Regions from separate parts of the Streptomyces sp. NPDC036822 genome, predicted to be linked through region 2. Evidence: predicted binding sites of a transcription regulator. Region 2 holds the regulator's gene; the other holds the start of a gene.

Region 1 (10,089 bases), on a different contig from region 2:
GCCCGCCCGGTGGGCGGCGAGGAGCTTCTGCTTCAGTCCGCCGATCGGCAGCACCCGTCCGGTCAGCGACACCTCGCCGGTCATCGCCACGTCCGTGCGGACCAGGCGGCCGGAGAGCAGCGACGCCAGTGCGGTCGTCATGGTGATGCCCGCGCTCGGGCCGTCCTTGGGGACCGAGCCCGCCGGGAAGTGGATGTGGACGCCCCGGTCCTTCAGGCCGGTGACGGGCAGTTCCAGCTCGGCGCCGTGCGAGCGCAGGAAGGAGAGCGCGATCTGGGCGGACTCCTTCATCACGTCGCCCAGCTGGCCGGTCAGCGTGAGGCCCGCCGCGCCCGTCTCCGGGTCGGCGAGCGACGCCTCCACGAAGAGGACGTCACCGCCCGCGCCGGTGACCGCGAGACCGGTCGCCACGCCGGGGACGGAGGTGCGCCGCTCGGCCGGGTCCTGCGCCGACTCGGGCACGTGGTGCGGACGCCCGATCAGCGCCCGCAGGTCGTCCGGGGTGATCGTGAACGGCAGCTCGCGGTCGCCCAGCTCGTGCTCCGCCGCCACCTTCCGCAGCAGTCGCGCGATCGAACGCTCCAGGGTGCGGACGCCCGCCTCCCGGGTGTACTCCCCCGCCAGCTTCCGCAGCGAGGCGTCCTCCAGGACGACCTCGCCCGGCTCCAGACCCGCCCGCTCCAGCTGCCGGGGCAGCAGGTGGTCCCGGGCGATGACGATCTTCTCGTCCTCCGTGTAGCCGTCGAGCCGCACCAGCTCCATCCGGTCGAGCAGCGCCTCCGGGATGGCCTCCAGGACGTTCGCCGTCGCCAGGAAGACGACGTCGGAGAGGTCGAGCTCGACCTCCAGGTAGTGGTCCCGGAAGGTGTGGTTCTGCGCCGGGTCGAGGACTTCGAGCAGGGCCGCCGCCGGGTCGCCCCGGAAGTCGGAGCCGACCTTGTCGATCTCGTCGAGCAGGACCACCGGGTTCATCGACCCGGCCTCCTTGATCGCCCGAACGATCCGGCCGGGCAGCGCCCCCACGTACGTACGCCGGTGGCCGCGCACCTCGGCCTCGTCCCGTACGCCGCCGAGCGCGACGCGGACGAACTTCCGTCCCATGGCGTGGGCCACGGACTCGCCGAGCGAGGTCTTGCCGACGCCGGGCGGCCCGACGAGCGCGAGCACGGCGCCGCCGCGCCGGCCGCCGACCACGCCGAGACCCCGCTCGGCGCGCCGCTTGCGGACCGCGAGGTACTCGGTGATCCGCTCCTTCACGTCCTCCAGGCCGGCGTGCTCGGCGTCCAGGACGGCCTTGGCGCCCTGGATGTCGTACCGGTCCTCGGTCCGCTCGTTCCACGGCAGTTCGAGCACGGTGTCCAGCCAGGTGCGGATCCAGGAGCCCTCGGGGGACTGGTCGCTGGACCGCTCCAGCTTCTCGACCTCCTTGAGCGCCGCCTCCCGCACCTTCTCGGGCAGGTCGGCGGCCTCCACACGGGCGCGGTAGTCGTCGGACTCGTCGCCCTCGGACTCGCCGTTGAGCTCCCGCAGTTCCTTGCGCACGGCGTCGAGCTGGCGCCGCAGCAGGAACTCGCGCTGCTGCTTGTCGACGCCCTCCTGGACGTCCTTGGCGATGGTCTCGGCGACGTCCTGCTCCGCCAGGTGCTCGCGCAGCTGCGCGGTGGCGAGCTTGAGGCGGGCGACCGGGTCGGCGGTCTCCAGCAGTTCGACCTTCTGCTCGACGGTGAGGAAGGGCGAGTAGCCGGAGTTGTCGGCGAGGGCCGCGACACCGTCGATCTGCTGGACGCGGTCCACGACCTGCCAGGCGCCGCGCTTCTTCAGCCAGCTGGTGGCCAGCGCCTTGTACTCCTTGACCAGCTCGGCCACGGCCCCGGGCAGCGGGTCGGGCACGGTCTCCTCGACGACGGTTCCCTCGACCCACAGGGCGGCGCCCGGGCCGGTCGTCCCCGCCCCGATCCGCACGCGGTCGCGGCCCCTGATCAGCGCGCCGGGGTCCCCGTCGGAGAGCCGGCCGACCTGTTCGACGGTCCCGAGGACGCCGGTCCCCGCGTAGGTGCCGTCGACGCGGGGCACGAGCAGCACCCGCGGCTTGCCCGCGCCCGCCCCGCCGCCGGAGCGCGCGGCGGCCTGGGCGGCCTCCACCGCGGCGCGCACGTCGGCGTCGGACAGGTCGAGCGGCACCACCATCCCCGGCAGCACCACTTCGTCGTCGAGCGGCAGCACGGGCAGGGTGAGCGTCGGGTACTCCGTGGACTCGGCAGTCATGATCTCCCCTTCGGCAGTCAAGTTGAGCTATGCCGACTCAATGCTTGTGAGCCCAGCAATGTTCCCCTGGCGCCGTTCGCTCTCAGCGATCACTCTCGCGTCGTCCGCGACCAGCAGATGTAATGCCTCCATGGATATGGGAGCTATTACATCTGCCTGGGTGGCGGGGTGGACCGTCTCGCGCGGGACACCGCCCGCCGTCGTCGAGCCCTGGGGCTACCGCATCGACGTGGGGCAGCCGAAGCACGTCTTCCGCCATGTCCTGCCCGCCCCCGACGCCGTCTCCGTGGGCAAGCTCTGCGCGGAGATCACCGAGCCCTACGCCTGGCTGAAGATCATGGCGACCCCCGAGGAGGCCGGGGAGTGGATCACCCCCGGCTGGACCATCCCGGACGACCCCGGCTTCATGATGTGCAAGCGCCTGGACGCGGGGGCGCGTCCGCCCGCGCCGGAGGGGTACGCACGGACGACGGAGTCCCGCGACGGCGTCATCCGCGTCAGGATCCTCGCCCCGGACGGCACCCTCGCCGCGCGCGGCCAGATCGCCCCGACCGGGGCGACGGCGGTCGCCGACCAGATCGAGACCGACCCCGCCCACCGGCGGCGCGGCCTGGGCGCCAACGTCATGCGCACCCTCGAAGCCGCCGCCGCGCAGGCCGGGGCGGTGACGGGGGTCCTCTCGGCGACGCGAGACGGACTGGGCCTGTACGGCAGTCTGGGCTGGCGGTACGAAGGCCCGCTCACCGGAATCGTGCGCGACTGACGGCCCGGGCGCCCTCCCGGCTTCCCGCCGCCGGCGCCCGCACCGGCCTCTGGTCAACGGGACCCGCCGCCGGGCATGCTCGGGCGCATGAGGCGCTGGGGCAAGAACAGAGGCGTACGCGGGAACGGGAGCTCGGCCCGGGGGGCGGGCGGCCGCGACGAGGTGCGCGGGGGTGGGCGGCGGCAGGCAGGGACGCGGGGCTCCGTCGGCGCCCACGGACCGGCGCTCCTCGGCAGGCGACGGCGACGGCACGCCGGGGTGTGGGTCGCCGCGGCGGCGATGGGCGCGGCGCTGGCGGTCTCCGGCTGCGGACCGGACACGCCCCCGCCACGCGCCGCCACGCCGACCTCGGCACCAGGTTCCGGCACCCCGGCCGCCCCGACTCCCCCGCCACGCACCGCCACGCCGACCTCGCCACCGGATGCCGGCGCCCCGACTCCCCCGTCCACCGCTCCCGAGCCGAGCGTCCCGTCGCCCCCGACCGCCGACGGTCACCGGCCGGGCCCGCGGGAGGTCCTCGTCGAGCTGAACGTGAGCGGCGGTTACGCCGGGGTGAACAACCGGCTGATCGTCCACTACGACGGAAGCCACACCACCCGCTCCGGCACCAAGCCCCCGCGCACCGGCCGGATGACCCCCTCCGAGGTCGCGGAGCTCCGCGCCGCGCTGGAGGCCCCGGCCTACGCGGCGGTGCCCGACCGCCCCACCGGCAAGCCCGTCTCCGACGGCTTCCAGTACGTCGTCGCGCACCGGTACCGGGTCGTCGTCGCCGGGGACGGCGCCGTGCCCGCCGCGCTCGCCCGGGTCTTCGACGCCCTGCCGGGCGGGGGCCCGCCGACGTCCCCGTGACAGCGGCCCTGCCCGGAGCGGCTCCTGACCTCCCGTCACGCCGTCCGTGAACCGCCGGGCGTCCGGCGGGCGATAGACAGGGCGTGAAGCTGATGCGCCCCTCAGGGGAGGACGAGGACGACGCGGCGCTGTTGCGCGCCGTCGCCCGGGGAGACGCCGAGGCGCTGGCCGTGCTGTACGACCGGCACTCCGGCTGGCTGCACGCCCGGCTGGCCCGGCGCTGCGCGGACGAGGAGACCGTACGGGAGGTCCTCCAGGACACCTTCGTCACGGTCTGGCGGTCGGCGGGCTCCCACCGCGGGCGCGGCGAGGCCGGGGGCTGGCTCTGGGTCATCGCGGCCCGCCGGCTCGTCGACGCCCTGCGCGTCCGGTCCCGTACGGAGCGGGTGGCACCGGCCGAGCCGCCGGGCGCCGCCCTCGCCCCCTCCGCCGAGGACCGGGTCCTCGCGGGGCTCGAGTACGGGGACGTCGGCGCCGCGCTCGACCGGATCTCACCCGAACTGCGCGACGTGCTGCGGGCCACCGTCGTCGACGGCCTGACCACCCGCGAGGCGGCCCGGCTCCTCGGGATACCCGAGGGCACCGTCAAGACCCGTGCCGTGCGGGCCCGCCGCGAACTGCGCGCCGCCCTCGGCGCGCACCACCCCCTGGGAGGCACCGCATGACCGCCGCGTGGCACGTGACGGACACCCTCGCGGCCCGCTACGCCTCGGGGACGGCCCCCGAGCCCGACGCCTGGTCCCTGGAGAAGCACGTCGAGAGCTGCGCTCCCTGCGCGGCCCGGGTCTCGGCCGCGGTCCGGGCGGGTTCGGCGGGCCCGGTGCTCGCCGACGTACGGGCCGAGCTGCTGCACCGGGTACGCGCCGAGGAACGCGAGGCGCCCGCGGCCGGGAACCGTCCGGCCGCTTTCGTCACGGCCGGCCACCGGCGACCGGAGCGGCCCGCCCGCGGCCACACCCCCGGCGCTTCCGAGAACGCCGGTCCGGGCGCGGCGGTTATCCGCCCCGGGCGGGGGCCCCGCCGGAGCGGGTGGCCCCGCACGCACGCGGCGGGGCCTGCCGGCTCGCGTCGCCCGGCGCACCCCGGGACGCCGTCCCCCGCCCCCCGGATCGCCCGGCTGGTCTGGGCGGCGGGACCCGCACTGCGCGGGGCGTGGCTGGTCTCGCTCGGCCTGGTCGCCGCCGCGGCCCTCCTCCTCGCGTACGGCGCCGGTTTCGACGGCGCCCGGCCGGTTCTGCTCGCCGTTGCGCCCGTGCTGCCGCTCGGCGGGGTGGCGTTGTCGTACGGCCGGCGGGCCGACCCGATGTACGAGATCGGGGCCGCCACGCCCTCCGGCGGTTTGCGGCTGCTGCTCACCCGGGCGGCGGCGGTGCTCGGAGTGAGCATGCCGCTGCTGACCGCGGCCGGGGCCCTCCTGCCCCCGGTCACCGGCGTCCCCGGGGCCGCGGCCTGGCTGCTGCCGGGGCTCGCGCTGATCCTGGCGACGCTCGCGCTCGGCTCGTTCGTCGGGTGCCGGGCGGCCGCGCTCACGCTGACCTGCGGATGGCTGCTCGCCACGACCGGGCCGCTGCTCGGAGAGCCCGACGCGGCCCTGGCCGCACTGGTCCGCTACCTCTCCGGCCCCGCCGCCCAGGGCGCCTGGGCCGCCGTCGCCGTCGCAGGCGGGGGCCTGCTGGCCCTGCGGCGCCGTTCCTTCGACCACCTGGAGCACCTGTGACCCCGCCCGAACCGGTACGAGGGGCGCGTACGACGTCCGCCCCCCGCTCGGACAGCACGCACGGCACGCACGCCGGGCGCGACGCGCTCAGCACGGGACGCGAGGCGGACGGCGTGGCGTACCCGACGGTCTCGGTGTCCGGTCTGACCGTGCGGCACCGCCGTACCGTGGCGCTGGACGCCCTCGACCTGACCCTCGGCGCCGGAGTCCACGGCCTGCTGGGGCCCAACGGCGCAGGAAAGACCTCCCTCATCCGTGTCCTCGCGACCGTCGCCGCGCCGTCCCGGGGCCGGGTCGAGCTGCTCGGGCGGGACGCCGGAGCCCACCGCGAACGCGCCGAGATCCGCCGCAGGCTCGGCTATCTGCCCCAGGAGTTCGGGTACTACCCCGGCTTCACCGTCCGGGAGTTCGTCGCGTACGTCGCCTGGCTCAAGGAGATGCCGGCGGACCGCGCCCCGGCCGCCGTGGAGCGGGCCGTGGAGCGGGTGGGGCTCGGGCCGCGGATCGACGCGAAGCTGAAGACCCTCTCCGGGGGCATGGTGCGCCGCGCGGGGATCGCCCAGGCCGTCGTGAACGAACCGGAGTTGCTGCTGCTCGACGAGCCGACCGCCGGGCTCGACCCGGAACAGCGTGTCGAGTTCCGGGCCCTGCTGCGGGAGCTCGGCGGCTCGTCGACGGTGGTGGTCTCCACCCACCTGGTGGAGGACGTGGCGGCGGCCTGCTCGGAGGTCACCCTCATCGAGTCCGGCCGGGTCGCCTTCCGGGGCGCGACCGCCGAACTGACCGCCCTCGGCGAGCGCGCGGCCGGCGGCGACGACGCGGCCAACGCGATCGAGCGCGGCTACACGGCCGCCCTCCGCACCCACCGGGGGGCCGGCCCCGAGCCCGAGGCCGCCCCTCCCGCCCCCGAGTCCGCGCTCCCCACCGCGCGAAAGGACGCACGGTGACCACGACGCTCCCCCCGCCGCGCGCGACCGCGACCCGGGCGCCCCGCGCGACCGCCGTCCGTACCGAGCTGCGGCGCGGTGTGGGGATCTGGACGGGGGCCGCCGTGTTCGTCACCCTGCTGGTCACGATGTACGGCAAGGCCCCGGACTGGCAGGGCAGGTGGGCCGACGCGACCGACATGCTGCACATCGCCACCGGCCTGCTCGCCGCCCCGCTCGCGCTCGCCGCCGCATGCCGGCAGGGCGGCCGGGACCGGCGGCGCGGGACGCTGGAGCTGCTGCGCTCCGTCCCCCTGAGCCGACTGCGCCGCACCCTGCTCGCCGTGGCGCCCTCCGCACTCTGGCCCGCCGCGGGCCAGCTGGGCGCGGCCGCCGTGTGCCTGCTCGCCACGTGGCCCTACGTCTCGTACGGCCGGCCGTTCCTGGAGCTGGTCGCGGCGGACGCGGTCACGCTCGCCGCGCTCGGCGTGTGGGGCCATCTCGTGGGCGTGCTGGTGCCCTGGCGGCTGACGGCCCCGCTGCTCGCGGCCGTCGGCTACGTCGCGTTCGGTCTGGCCGCCTACGCGGAGGCGCCTTCGCGGTGGCTCGGCCCGGCCGCCGAGCACGCGTACGCCTGGGACGCGCCGGTGTGGTGGTACGCCCCCGTCTGGGCGGTGTGGGCGGCCGCACCGGCCGCGGCCGCACTGCTCGCGTACGCCGCCCGCCCGGCCCGGTTCCGGCTGCTCGCCCTGGTCCCGCTGGCGGCCGCGGTGATCGCCGCCGTACCGCTGCTGCGACTGCCTCCGGAGGGCCCCTGGCGGCCCGACCCGGGCGCGGCCCGGCTCGTCTGCGACGGCGGCGCCCCGCAGGTGTGTGTGCCCGCCGTCGACCGTGCGCTGCTGCCGGACGTCTCCCGGGCGCTCACGCCGCTGAACGAAAGGCTGCGCGCTCTGCCCGGTGCGCCCGTCCGCTGGATCGGCGGCCCGCACGAGCCGCGCCCCGGCGACATCGGTCTGCCGGGGGCGGGCAGGGACGCCGTGCGGGGCCGGCTCGTCCATCCGGAGCGGTACGCGCACTCCGCCGCCCAGTGGCTGTTCTCGGACACGTGCCGGGAGGGGAGCTTCACCGGGCCGGGGGCCGAGCGCGCCGCCGTGGTCAACCTCGCCGTCGTCGAGTGGCTCGCTCCGAGCCCGCCGGGTCACGGCGTCGACGCCACGGACGCCCAGGTGTACGTCGAGCGGCTGGAAGCCCTGTCACCCGCCGGGCAGCGGGACTACCTCACCCGCTATCTGGCCGCCGACACCTGCGTACCCGAGGAGGTGCCGATCCCGTGACCGACCGGACCGCGGCCCCGGCCGCGCGCCGTCTCCACGCCCGTTCCCGCGCGCTTCCCGCCACCCTCGCCACGCTGCTCGCCACGGCGGGGGCGGCGGCCTGGGCCGCGTACCGGCTCCAGTCCCTGCCGCACTTCGACCACACCGCCCGGGTCCCGGTCGTGGTCCTCGCCCCCCTGCTCGCGGCGGCGGCGATCGGGACGAGCCTGCACGCGTGGAGCGACGAGCTGGACCGGACGGCGGTGAAGCCCTGGTGGCGCCGGCGCGCGGCGCACGTCCTCGGCCTCGCCGGGCTCGCCGTGGCGGTGCTGGCGCTCGCCGTTCCGGGGCACGCGGAGGAGTTCGGCGCCCCCGCGATGGTCCGCAACACCCTCGGGGCGGTGGGGGTCACCTGCGCCGCGGCGGCAGGGGTCGGCGCCCGGCTGAGCTGGCTGCCGATGACGGTGTACACCGGCTCGGTCTATCTGGCGGCCCCGGGCCGGAGCGGCGGCGGGGCGGCGCTGTGGGCCTGGCCGATGCAGCCGGGGCCCGAGGCGGGGGCGTGGGCGATGGCGGCGGGGGCCTTCGCCGTGGGCACGGCGCTGTACGCGGCGCGCGGCGCCCGTCCCGTACGGAACTGAACTCGCCGCCCGGCATTGCGCGTTGCGCGAACGCCGCCCCGGTGCTCCGCGAACGCCCGGTCCGGGACGGGTCGTCCCGTTACGGGTCCATCCCGGCAGAGGTTTGTCCCGATAAGGGTTTGTCCCGGCACCGCCGCCCCGGGAGGATGGCCGGGACGACCCGACGAGCCCGAGATCGGAGCGAGTGAAACATGCCGAGTCCCGTCACCCTCGACCGCCGCGAGGGACCGTACGGAGAGGTCGTGCTGCGCCGGCGCGGCGAGCACTTCGAGATCATCGCCAACGGCACGTTCCTGATGGACACGTCCGACGGACGGTCCGAACGGCTGCTGATCGACGCGGCGATGGAGGCGCTCGGCGGGCGCCACGGCGCCTCCGTACTGATCGGCGGCCTGGGCGTCGGGTTCTCCCTCGCGCACGCCGCGGCCGATCCCCGGTGGGCGCGGATCGCGGTCGTCGAGCGTGAGGAGGCGATCATCGACTGGCACCGCGGCGGCCCGCTGGCCGCACTGTCGGGCGCCGCTCTCGCCGACCCGCGGAGCGTGATCCTTCACACGGATCTGGTCGAGCACGTCCACACCTCCCCCGACACCTACGACGCGCTCTGCCTGGACATCGACAACGGTCCCGACTGGACCGTCACCGAGGGCAACGAATCGCTGTACTCCGCCGAGGGTTTGGCGGCCTGTTCGGCCCGGCTGAATCCGGGTGGGATCATCGCCGTCTGGTCGGCGCGGCCGTCCGCCGATTTCGAAGACTCATTGCGGAATGCCGGATTCAGCGGGGTACGGACGGAAGAGATCCCCGTTGCCCGGGGCGTCCCTGACGTGGTGCACCTCGGCATCAGGCCTGCGTAGCCGGGACGCCGCCGCTGCCTCTACGCTGCTGACCGACATCAGCTACGCAAGGCAGGGCAATGGAGCAGACACACACCACTCACCACGGTGCGGCGGCCACTCCGGGCGCGCAGCGGCGTGTGCTGGTCGTCGAGGACGACACGACCATCGTGGATGCGATCTCCGCGCGACTGCGGGCGGAGGGGTTCCTCGTCCAGACGGCGACGGACGGCCCGGCCGCCGTCGACGCGGCGGAGGCGTGGCAGCCGGACCTGATGGTCCTCGACGTGATGCTCCCGGGCTTCGACGGCCTGGAGGTCTGCCGCCGGGTCCAGGCCCAGCGCCCCGTTCCGGTCCTGATGCTCACCGCCCGGGACGACGAGACGGACATGCTGGTGGGGCTCGGCGTCGGCGCCGACGACTACATGACCAAGCCGTTCTCGATGCGGGAGCTGGCCGCCCGGGTGCACGTCCTGCTGCGACGGGTGGAGCGGGCCGCGATGGCGGCCGTGACGCCGCGCAGCGGCATCCTGCGGCTCGGCGAGCTGGAGATCGACCACGCGCAGCGGCGGGTCAGGGTCCGGGGCGAGGACGTGCATCTGACGCCCACCGAGTTCGACCTGCTGGTCTGCCTGGCCAACACGCCCCGCGCGGTCCTCTCCCGCGAGCAGCTGCTCGCCGAGGTGTGGGACTGGGCGGACGCGTCGGGGACCCGGACCGTGGACAGCCACATCAAGGCGCTGCGCCGGAAGATCGGAGCCGAGCGCATCCGTACCGTC
Region 2 (10,089 bases):
TGGCCAGGGTGAGGGTGCGCTGCGTGGGGTCGCCGGTGCGGGTGCCCGTGGGGACGGGCTGACCGAGCTTCACGAAGCGGTAGATCTGCGCGATGGCGCGCCCGAACAGCGCGACGGCCACCACCGTGATGACGATCGACACGACGATCGCGGCGAGTTGCATGAGGGGCTCCTCGGGCGGGCCTGCGAGGCGGAGTGCCGACACTGCCGAGTGTGGCACTACTAAGCGGTAACTTATTCAGTCCGTGCTGAGATTACCGCTTCGGGGCGCCCCGCTGTAGCGGCGCCCGCGGTGATCTGTGTCGCTCAGGCAAGCCTTGCCGGCGGAGTGGTTCCCGCCGTCGCGCGACGTCTGCGGACTGCTGGAAGCGTACGCGCCAGGATGGCCAGATCCATGCCGAGCCAGTGGTGGTCCACATAGTGGAGGTCGAGCAGTTCGCGCTCCTCCCACGGCAGCTCCGAACGGCCGCTGACCTGCCACAGGCCGGTGACCCCCGGGCGTACGGAGAGACGGCGGCGGGCCTCGCCCGCGCATTCGCGGTGGCCGGGGACCAGCGGGCAGGGGCCCACGAGGGACATCTCCCCCCGGACGACGTGGAGCAGCAGCGGCAGCGCGGCGAACGGTCCGGGCGTGCGGAAGGTCAGTATCCGGAACGTCCTGCCCTGGCGGCCGGCCATCGTCCGCCGGCACAGCACCGCGCCGGGGCGCTCCTCCTTGCCGGGGCGCTCGGGGCGCTCGGGGCGCTCCGGGGGTTCGGAGGGCTCGGTGCGCCCGGGGCGTCCGCCCCCGCCGTGGGCCCGTTCGCCGTCGGGGCGCCGCCCCTCGCCCGCCGGGCGCGTGGCGAGGAGCAGGGCGACGCCGAGGAGGAGGGGGGACAGGAGGAGCAGCAGGGTCAGTCCGCCCATGAGGTCGAGTGCGCGCTTGGCCGTCATGCCCCCACCACACCCTTTCGTGGGATATTCGTGAGGTATCGGACTCTCTCACGGAGCGGTGTCCGGGCCGGGGGACCGACGCGCCCGAGGGCCGGTCGGACGGCCCCCTTTGAGCCATCCGCAGGACGAAGAGTTGAGTCGGGGACGCTCAGGTCTGTTGACGCGATGGGGCCCGTGGTGCATCCTTGAGTCAGTTCCACTCAAGTCGGTAGCTGGAGGAATCGAAATGGCACGTGCGGTCGGCATCGACCTGGGCACGACTAACTCCGTCGTCAGCGTTCTGGAAGGCGGCGAGCCCACCGTCATCACCAACGCCGAGGGCGCCAGGACCACGCCGTCCGTCGTCGCCTTCGCGAAGAACGGTGAGGTGCTCGTCGGCGAGGTCGCCAAGCGCCAGGCGGTCACGAACGTCGACAGGACCATCCGGTCGGTCAAGCGCCACATGGGCACCGACTGGAAGATCGACATCGACGGCAAGAGCTTCAACCCGCAGCAGATGAGCGCCTTCATCCTGCAGAAGCTGAAGCGCGACGCCGAGGCCTACCTGGGCGAGAAGGTCGTCGACGCGGTCATCACCGTCCCGGCGTACTTCAACGACTCCGAGCGTCAGGCGACGAAGGAGGCCGGTGAGATCGCGGGCCTCAACGTCCTGCGCATCGTCAACGAGCCGACCGCGGCCGCCCTGGCCTACGGCCTCGACAAGGACGACCAGACGATCCTCGTCTTCGACCTCGGTGGCGGCACCTTCGACGTGTCGCTCCTGGAGATCGGCGACGGCGTCGTCGAGGTGAAGGCCACCAACGGTGACAACCACCTCGGTGGTGACGACTGGGACCAGCGTGTCGTCGACTACCTGGTGAAGCAGTTCGCCAACGGTCACGGCGTCGACCTGGCCAAGGACAAGATGGCTCTCCAGCGTCTCCGCGAGGCCGCGGAGAAGGCGAAGATCGAGCTGTCGTCCTCCACCGAGACGTCGATCAACCTGCCGTACATCACGGCCTCCGCCGAGGGCCCGCTGCACCTGGAGGAGAAGCTCACCCGGGCGCAGTTCCAGCAGCTCACGGCCGACCTGCTCGAGCGCTGCAAGACCCCGTTCCACAACGTCATCAAGGACGCGGGCATCCAGCTCTCCGAGATCGACCACGTCGTTCTCGTCGGTGGCTCCACCCGTATGCCCGCCGTCGCCGAGCTCGTCAAGGAGCTGACCGGCGGCCAGGAGGCCAACAAGGGTGTGAACCCGGACGAGGTCGTCGCCATCGGCGCCGCCCTGCAGGCCGGTGTCCTGAAGGGTGAGGTCAAGGACGTCCTGCTCCTCGACGTCACCCCGCTGTCCCTCGGTATCGAGACCAAGGGCGGCATCATGACCAAGCTCATCGAGCGCAACACCACGATCCCGACCAAGCGGTCCGAGATCTTCACGACGGCCGAGGACAACCAGCCGTCCGTGCAGATCCAGGTCTACCAGGGCGAGCGCGAGATCGCGGCGTACAACAAGAAGCTCGGCATGTTCGAGCTGACCGGTCTGCCGCCGGCGCCGCGTGGCGTCCCGCAGATCGAGGTCGCCTTCGACATCGACGCCAACGGCATCATGCACGTGACCGCGAAGGACCTGGGCACGGGCAAGGAGCAGAAGATGACCGTCACCGGCGGCTCCTCGCTGCCGAAGGACGAGGTCGACCGGATGCGCCAGGAGGCCGAGCAGTACGCGGACGAGGACCACCGTCGTCGCGAGGCCGCCGAGTCCCGCAACCAGGGCGAGCAGCTCGTCTACCAGACGGAGAAGTTCCTCAAGGACAACGAGGACAAGGTCCCCGGTGACGTCAAGACCGAGGTCGAGACCGCCGTCGCCGAGCTGAAGGAGAAGCTCAAGGGCGAGGACACCGCGGAGATCCGTACGGCCACCGAGAAGGTCGCGGCCGTCTCCCAAAAGCTCGGCCAGGCGATGTACGCCGACGCCCAGGCCTCGCAGGCCACGGGCGGCGAGGCCCCGGGCGCCGACGCCAAGGCCGACGACGACGTCGTCGACGCCGAGATCGTCGACGACGAGAAGCCGAAGGGCGGCGCTGTCTGATGACGGAGGAGACCCCGGGCTTCGAGGAGAAGCCCGACGTCCCCTCCGGCGCCGAATCTGACGACGCCGTCGAGGCCGCCGAGACCCCCTCGCAGGAGGAGGGCTCGGCGGCCCCGGCCGGGGACGCAGCCCAGACGGCCGGCCTGACGGCCCAGCTGGACCAGCTCCGCAGCGCGCTCGGTGAGCGCACCGCGGACCTCCAGCGGCTCCAGGCCGAGTACCAGAACTACCGCCGCCGCGTGGAGCGGGACCGGGTCACGGTCAAGGAGATCGCCATCGCGAGCCTCCTGTCCGAGCTCCTGCCTGTGCTCGACGACGTCGGCAGGGCCCGGGACCACGGCGAACTCGTGGGCGGGTTCAAGTCGGTGGCCGAATCGCTGGAGACCGTCGTCGCCAAGATGGGACTCCAGCAGTTCGGCAAGGAGGGCGAGCCCTTCGACCCGACGATCCACGAGGCCCTGATGCACTCGTACGCGCCGGACGTCACCGAGACGACCTGCGTGGCGATCCTGCAGCCGGGGTACCGAATCGGCGAGCGGACCATCAGGCCCGCGCGCGTGGCGGTGGCCGAGCCCCAGCCCGGGGCGACGCCGGCCGCGAAGGAAGAGAAGTCGGCAGACGAGGAGAGCGGTGGCCCCGAAGAGAGTGCGTGACACGACCCCGCGAGCACACGCGGAGCCGGATCGCACCCCCTGCGGGCCGACGTGAAGATCGTCCGGGAGGAGGGACGTCGATGAGCACGAAGGACTTCGTCGAGAAGGACTACTACAAGGTTCTCGGCGTCCCCAAGGACGCCACCGACGCCGAGATCAAGAAGGCGTACCGGAAGCTCGCCCGCGAGAACCATCCGGACGCCAACAAGGGCGACATCAAGGCGGAGGAGCGCTTCAAGGAGATCTCCGAGGCGAACGACATCCTCGGTGACCCCAAGAAGCGCAAGGAGTACGACGACGCCCGCGCGCTCTTCGGCAACGGAGGCTTCCGTGCCGGACCGGGCGGCGCGGGCGGAACGTTCAACTTCGACCTGGGCGACCTCTTCGGCGGCGCCCAGGGCCCGGCCGGAGCCGGCGGCTTCGGGGGCGGCCTCGGAGACGTCTTCGGCGGACTGTTCAACCGCGGCGCGGGCGGCCCCGCCGGTGCGCGGACGCAGCCCCGCCGCGGCCAGGACATCGAGTCCGAGGTGACGCTCAGCTTCACCGAGGCCGTGGACGGGGCCACCGTGCCCCTCCGGATGTCCTCCCAGCAGCCCTGCAAGGCCTGTTCCGGCACCGGCGACAAGAACGGCACCCCGCGCGTCTGCCCGACCTGCGTCGGCACCGGCCAGGTCTCGCGCGGCGGCAGCGGCTCCTTCTCGCTCACCGACCCCTGCGTGGACTGCAAGGGGCGCGGCCTCATCGCCGAGACCCCCTGCGAGGTCTGCAAGGGCAGCGGCCGGGCCAAGTCCTCGCGCACGATGCAGGTCCGCATCCCCGCCGGAGTCTCCGACGGCCAGCGGATCCGGCTGCGCGGCAAGGGCGCGCCGGGCGAGCGCGGCGGCCCGGGCGGCGACCTGTACGTCGTCGTCCACGTCGACACGCACCCGGTCTTCGGCCGCAAGGACGACAACCTCACCGTCACCGTGCCCGTCAGCTTCGACGAGGCGGCGCTCGGCGGCGAGATCAAGGTGCCGACCCTGGGCGGACCCCCGGTCACGCTGAAACTGCCCGCCGGCACGCCCAACGGCCGGACCATGCGCGCCCGCGGCAAGGGCGCGGTCCGCAAGGACGGCACCCGGGGCGACCTGCTGGTGACGGTGGAGGTCGCGGTGCCCAAGGAGCTGGACGACAAGGCCCGCGAAGCCCTCGAGACGTACCGCGAGGCGACGGCGGGCGAGGACCCCAGAGCAGAACTCTTCCAGGCCGCGAAGGGAGCTTGACGCGATGGACATCCGACCGGGGCGCAGCCGCAATCCGTACGAACTGACCGACGAGACACCGGTGTACGTCATCTCGGTGGCGGCCCAGCTGTCGGGTCTGCACCCGCAGACCCTGCGCCAGTACGACCGTCTCGGCCTGGTCTCCCCGGACCGTACGGCCGGGCGCGGCCGGCGCTACTCGGCCCGTGACATCGAACTGCTGCGTACCGTGCAGCAGTTGTCGCAGGACGAGGGCATCAACCTGGCGGGTATCAAGCGCATCATCGAGCTGGAGAACCAGGTCGCGGCGCTCCAGGCCCGGGTGGCCGAGCTGTCGGCCGCCGTGGACGGCGCGGCGATGGCGATGCAGCAGCGCGAGGCGCAGGTGCACGCCTCGTACCGGCGCGATCTCGTTCCGTACCAGGACGTGCAGCAGGCGAGCGCGCTGGTGGTCTGGCGGCCCAAGCGCGGCGAGTGACCCGGGCGCGACGTCGACCGTCAGGGCTTCAAGGTTCCGGCCGACCCGGGCGCGACGCCGACCGGGAGGGCCGTAAGGCTCCGGCCCCCTCACGACGCCAAGGCCCCCTCCGTTCCGGTTCTCCCGGCGCGGAGGGGGCCTTTGCGCTGCCCGGGGTCCCCGGGTGCCCTCACCCGTGTCGGGGGGCCTCTCGGGCCCGCCAGGAGACGCTCCCGGACCCCTGCGGGGATGGGCCTGGCCCGCGGCCCGGCGGACCGGCTCGTTCCCGCCCTCGGGGGTGGCTCAGGGGATCAGTTCCCCCACGATGTCCCCGACCGTCTCCCACGAGGGTGCCGCGCCCGTGCCGAAGGCGGCCGCGAGGGCGGTGCCGACGGCGATGTCCAGGGGGCTCGGGGCCGCCGGTGTCGTCCAGTCGGTGTCGACCCTGCCGTCGCCCGAGGACTCCAGGGTGCCCAGGCGGCGGCCGTCGCGCAGGAGCCGGCTGGCCACGTGCGAGCAGGGGAGGAGCCGGTAGCGGGTGCCCAGGACCGTTGCGTCCACGCGGTAGGACCGCCGCAGCAGGCGGCCCCGGGCGGGCCGGACGCGGGCGGGCCGCCCGTCGACGGTGAGCGCGAGCGCGGCGCGGTCACGGGTGCCGATGGGCACCAGGCGGTTCACGCGGGCGCCCGGCGCCCGCACCAGCTCCACGGTGGGCAGTCCGTGGCCGGACACCCGCAGCCTTCCGGCCGGGCCGTCCAGGTCGATCCGTACGTACATCGTCAGCCGTCCTGCTCCAGGATCCCGGACTGGGCGATCAGGAAGCCGAGCTGCGCCCGGCTGCCGCTGCCGAGGGCGGCGGCGAGCTTGGCTATGTGGGCGCGGCAGGTGCGGACGTTCATGCCGAGGCGGCGCGCGATGGCCTCGTCGACGTGGCCCTCGACGAGGAGCTTGGCGATGGAGCGTTGGACTCCGCCGATGCCGTCCACGGACGGGCTGTAGGGGATCTCCTCCTCCCACGGCACGCCGTGCAGCCAGAACTGGTCGAAGACGCCGACGAGGTACTGGACCAGGCCCTCGTGGCGCAGTTCGAGCGCCACCCGCCGGTCCGACCGGGCCGGCACGAACGCGATCTTGCGGTCGACGATGATCAGCCGGTCGATGATCTCCTCGAGGGTGCGCACCTCGAGCCCGTACGGCGCGATCCGTTCGACGTACCCCATCGTGGCGGAGTGGTGCCGCGCGGTGTGCTGGTAGAGGGTGCGCATGCGGATCCCGCGGTCGAGCAGGGGCTCCACCCGCCGCAGGCCCGCCTGCACGACCTCCGGCTTGCGCCCGCTGCCCGGCTGGATGGTGAGCAGCTCCTCGGTGCACTCGTTGATGACCCGGTCGAGCGTGGCGTTGATGAGGCTGAGGCCCTCCAGGACGGTGATCGCCTGGGTGGCCGACGGGTCGGGCGCGTTGATCGTCATGAATGGCTCGAACGTGTCCGCCAGCGAGATGGCCAGCTGCCGACGCTGCTGGATCTCCCGCTCGATGGGGTGTATGAGCTTGTTCAACGCGATGGACGGCGGGATGGGCCGCAGCCACTGGGAGTCGTCCGGGTCGGGGTGCAGCAGCGACAGTTCGATCAGGCAGGGGACGGGTTCGACCTCCGCCCGGGCGATCCGTCCGGCCCGCAAAGCGGTCGCGTACACACGTTTTCCGGCGTCGCACAGCTCGCCCGGACCGTGCCGTGTGTCGGTATCACCCTGCTTCGGCTCCATTTGCACCCCCCTCAGGGTCCTGAATTACAGGAACATGATGCCTGGCATCGCTGGTGGAAGGGTTCGGAGTGAGCCATCGTCTTATTCGCGGGGGAGGAGGTAATGATCAAAAGAGGTGGAGATCGGCCATGACCAGGATGGTTCGTGCACTTGGCGCCATAGCTTTCGCTGCTGCGGCTGCCCTCGGCGCTCTCGCCCTCGACGGCGAGCCGACGTGGGACACACCGCCCGCGAACAACGTTGTCGCCGCCCCGGGCGAACCGACGTGGGACTCCACGCCGACGGTCGCGGGGGAGCCCACATGGGACTTCGTGCCGACGGTCAAGGGGGAGCCCACGTGGGACTCCGTGAAGACCGTCGAGCGCGAGCCGACGTGGGACTCCCTCCCGGCGGGCGCGGACGCATGACCGTGCCGCCGGACGACCGGGTCTTCCGGCGGGAGATGGCCTCGGCCTACCGATCCGGGTGGCATTTCATCGACCTCGTCACGGCCATTCCCCACCGTGGTGATTCGTTGATGGTCACTCTCTTCGGAGAACCGATCGTCGTCGCTCGTGAGCAGGACGAGGACGTCCGCGCCTACCGGTGCCTGCGGAGGCCGCGTGGCGCCCCGCAGCCGGTCCGCTGTGCCATCCGGTACGGCATGATTTTCGTCAATCTCGACCAGCGTGACCACCAGCTGCTCGAGCCCGAGACCATCACCGCCACCCCCCGCAGTGCCTGAGCGATTCCCCCGTCGTTGTAGATCGCTCAGGTGCTTCCCCCACACAGCGGCGCCATCGCGGACCTGAAACGCGATGGCGCCGTTGTGCTGTCCGGGTTCGGGTCGTCGGGCGGACGAGACCCGCGCGCGGTCGCCCGGGTGCGGCAGGGGCGGGTGTCCCCCCGGGTGCCGGCTGTCTCCCCGGATGCCGGCGAGGTCCGCCTCAGGCCCGGCCCATCGCCCGGGTCAGGGCGATCTCGATGACCACCCGGTCGGGGTTCGGCGTCGGGACCCGGCCGTAGCGCTCGGCGTAGCGGTTCACCGCGTCCGCGACGACCTCCGGCTCGGTACGGATGCGGGCCACGCCCTCCAGGGTCGCCCAGCGCCCCTTGTCCACCTGGCAGACCGCCACGCGCGCGCCCTCGGACCCCGCCGCCAGGACGTTGGCCACCTTGTGGCTGTGCTTGTTGGTGATCACCCGGGCGATGCCGTTCTCGCCGCCCTCGGGGTCGTAGGTCACCCCCACCGCCACCACGTGCGGCGTCCCGTCCGGGCGGGGCGTCGTCAGGGTGCACATGTGGTAGTCCCGCCAGAAGCTGAGGTACGAGTCGTCCGGGTTCCTCGGGTCAGTCGCCATGCCGCCAAGGCTATCCTTGAGTGGAATGGACTCAACTTTGTGTACGCTATAGGAGTCATACGAGGCCAGCCCGCTGTGACAGGAGGAGAGACCGCACGTGGACGCCGAACTGACCAACAAGAGCCGGGACGCCCTCAACGCCGCGAGCAGCCGCGCCGTGTCCGAGGGCCATCCCGACCTGACCCCCGCGCACGTCCTCCTGGCGCTGCTCGCCGGCCAGGACAACGAGAACGTCACCGACCTGCTCGCGGCCGTCGAAGCCGACCAGGCCGCTGTACGGTCCGGTGCGGAGCGGCTCCTCGCCGCCCAGCCCAGCGTGACCGGATCCACGGTCGCGCCGCCGCAGCCCAGCCGCGACCTGCTCGCCGTCATCGCCGACGCCGACCAGCGCGCCAAGGAGCTCGGGGACGACTACCTGTCCACCGAGCACCTGCTGATCGGGATCGCGGCGAAGGGCGGTCAGGCGGGCGAGCTCCTCGCCCAGCAGGGGGCGAGTGCCACGAGCCTCCTGGACGCGTTCGAGAAGAGCAGGGGAGGGCGCAGGGTGACCACACCCGACCCGGAGGGTCAGTACAAGGCGCTGGAGAAGTTCGGTACGGACTTCACGGCGGCCGCGCGGGAAGGAAAGCTGGATCCCGTCATCGGGCGCGACCAGGAGATCCGGCGCGTCGTCCAGGTCCTCTCGCGCCGGACCAAGAACAACCCGGTCCTCATCGGCGAGCCCGGGGTCGGCAAGACCGCCGTCGTCGAGGGCCTCGCCCAGCGGATCGTGAAGGGCGACGTGCCCGAGTCCCTGCGGAACAAGCGCCTGGTCTCGCTCGACCTCGGCGCGATGGTCGCGGGCGCCAAGTACCGCGGCGAGTTCGAGGAGCGCCTGAAGACCGTCCTCTCCGAGATCAAGGCCAGCGACGGCCAGATCATCACCTTCATCGACGAGCTGCACACCGTCGTCGGCGCGGGCGCCGGCGGCGACTCCGCGATGGACGCGGGCAACATGCTCAAGCCGATGCTGGCCCGCGGCGAGCTGCGCATGGTCGGCGCGACGACCCTCGACGAGTACCGCGAGCGGATCGAGAAGGACCCCGCCCTGGAGCGCCGCTTCCAGCAGGTCCTCGTCGCCGAGCCCACGGTCGAGGACACCATCGCGATCCTGCGCGGTCTCAAGGGCCGGTACGAGGCCCACCACAAGGTCCAGATCGCCGACTCCGCGCTGGTGGCCGCCGCCACCCTCTCCGACCGGTACATCACCTCCCGGTTCCTGCCCGACAAGGCCATCGACCTCGTCGACGAGGCCGCCTCGCGGCTCCGGATGGAGATCGACTCCTCGCCCGTCGAGATCGACGAGCTCCAGCGCGCCGTGGACCGGCTGCGGATGGAGGAGCTGGCGCTCAAGAACGAGAGCGACCCCGCCTCCGTGCAGCGCCTGGAGAAGCTGCGCCGCGACCTCGCCGACAAGGAGGAGGAGCTGCGCGGCCTGACCGCCCGCTGGGAGAAGGAGAAGCAGGGCCTCAACCGCGTCGGCGAGCTGAAGGAGAAGCTCGACGAGCTGCGCGGCCAGGCCGAGCGCGCCCAGCGCGACGGAGACTTCGACACCGCCTCCAAGCTGCTGTACGGCGAGATCCCCTCGCTGG

The links. The regulator HspR, encoded in region 2, represses chaperone genes until heat shock. The targets are predictions, from matches to a motif close to TTGAGNNNNNNNNNCTCAA.
Region 1: lon (endopeptidase La) is a predicted target of HspR. The motif match lies at 2,288-2,306, and genes of this name have one in related genera.

Annotation. Positions count from the first base shown of each region.
Region 1 covers NZ_JBVJPY010000002.1:153,821-163,909, reverse strand. The annotation lists gene lon (endopeptidase La) at 1-2,265, opposite strand, end outside; gene ACZ68P_RS05155 (GNAT family N-acetyltransferase) at 2,396-3,028, shown strand; gene ACZ68P_RS05150 (hypothetical protein) at 3,116-3,877, shown strand; gene ACZ68P_RS05145 (RNA polymerase sigma factor) at 3,970-4,542, shown strand; gene ACZ68P_RS05140 (serine/threonine-protein kinase) at 4,539-5,594, shown strand; gene ACZ68P_RS05135 (ABC transporter ATP-binding protein) at 5,729-6,541, shown strand; gene ACZ68P_RS05130 (hypothetical protein) at 6,538-7,854, shown strand; gene ACZ68P_RS05125 (hypothetical protein) at 7,851-8,474, shown strand; gene ACZ68P_RS05120 (spermidine synthase family protein) at 8,666-9,331, shown strand; gene ACZ68P_RS05115 (response regulator transcription factor) at 9,391-10,089, shown strand, end outside.
Region 2 covers NZ_JBVJPY010000003.1:427,586-437,674, forward strand. The annotation lists gene ACZ68P_RS09475 ((Fe-S)-binding protein) at 1-163, opposite strand, end outside; gene ACZ68P_RS09480 (sugar transferase) at 307-933, opposite strand; gene dnaK (molecular chaperone DnaK) at 1,160-3,004, shown strand; gene grpE (nucleotide exchange factor GrpE) at 3,004-3,657, shown strand; gene dnaJ (molecular chaperone DnaJ) at 3,738-4,919, shown strand; gene ACZ68P_RS09500 (heat shock protein transcriptional repressor HspR) at 4,924-5,376, shown strand; gene ACZ68P_RS09505 (hypothetical protein) at 5,659-6,132, opposite strand; gene ACZ68P_RS09510 (helix-turn-helix transcriptional regulator) at 6,135-7,118, opposite strand; gene ACZ68P_RS09515 (hypothetical protein) at 7,247-7,525, shown strand; gene ACZ68P_RS09520 ((2Fe-2S)-binding protein) at 7,522-7,842, shown strand; gene ACZ68P_RS09525 (pyridoxamine 5'-phosphate oxidase family protein) at 8,045-8,458, opposite strand; gene clpB (ATP-dependent chaperone ClpB) at 8,556-10,089, shown strand, end outside.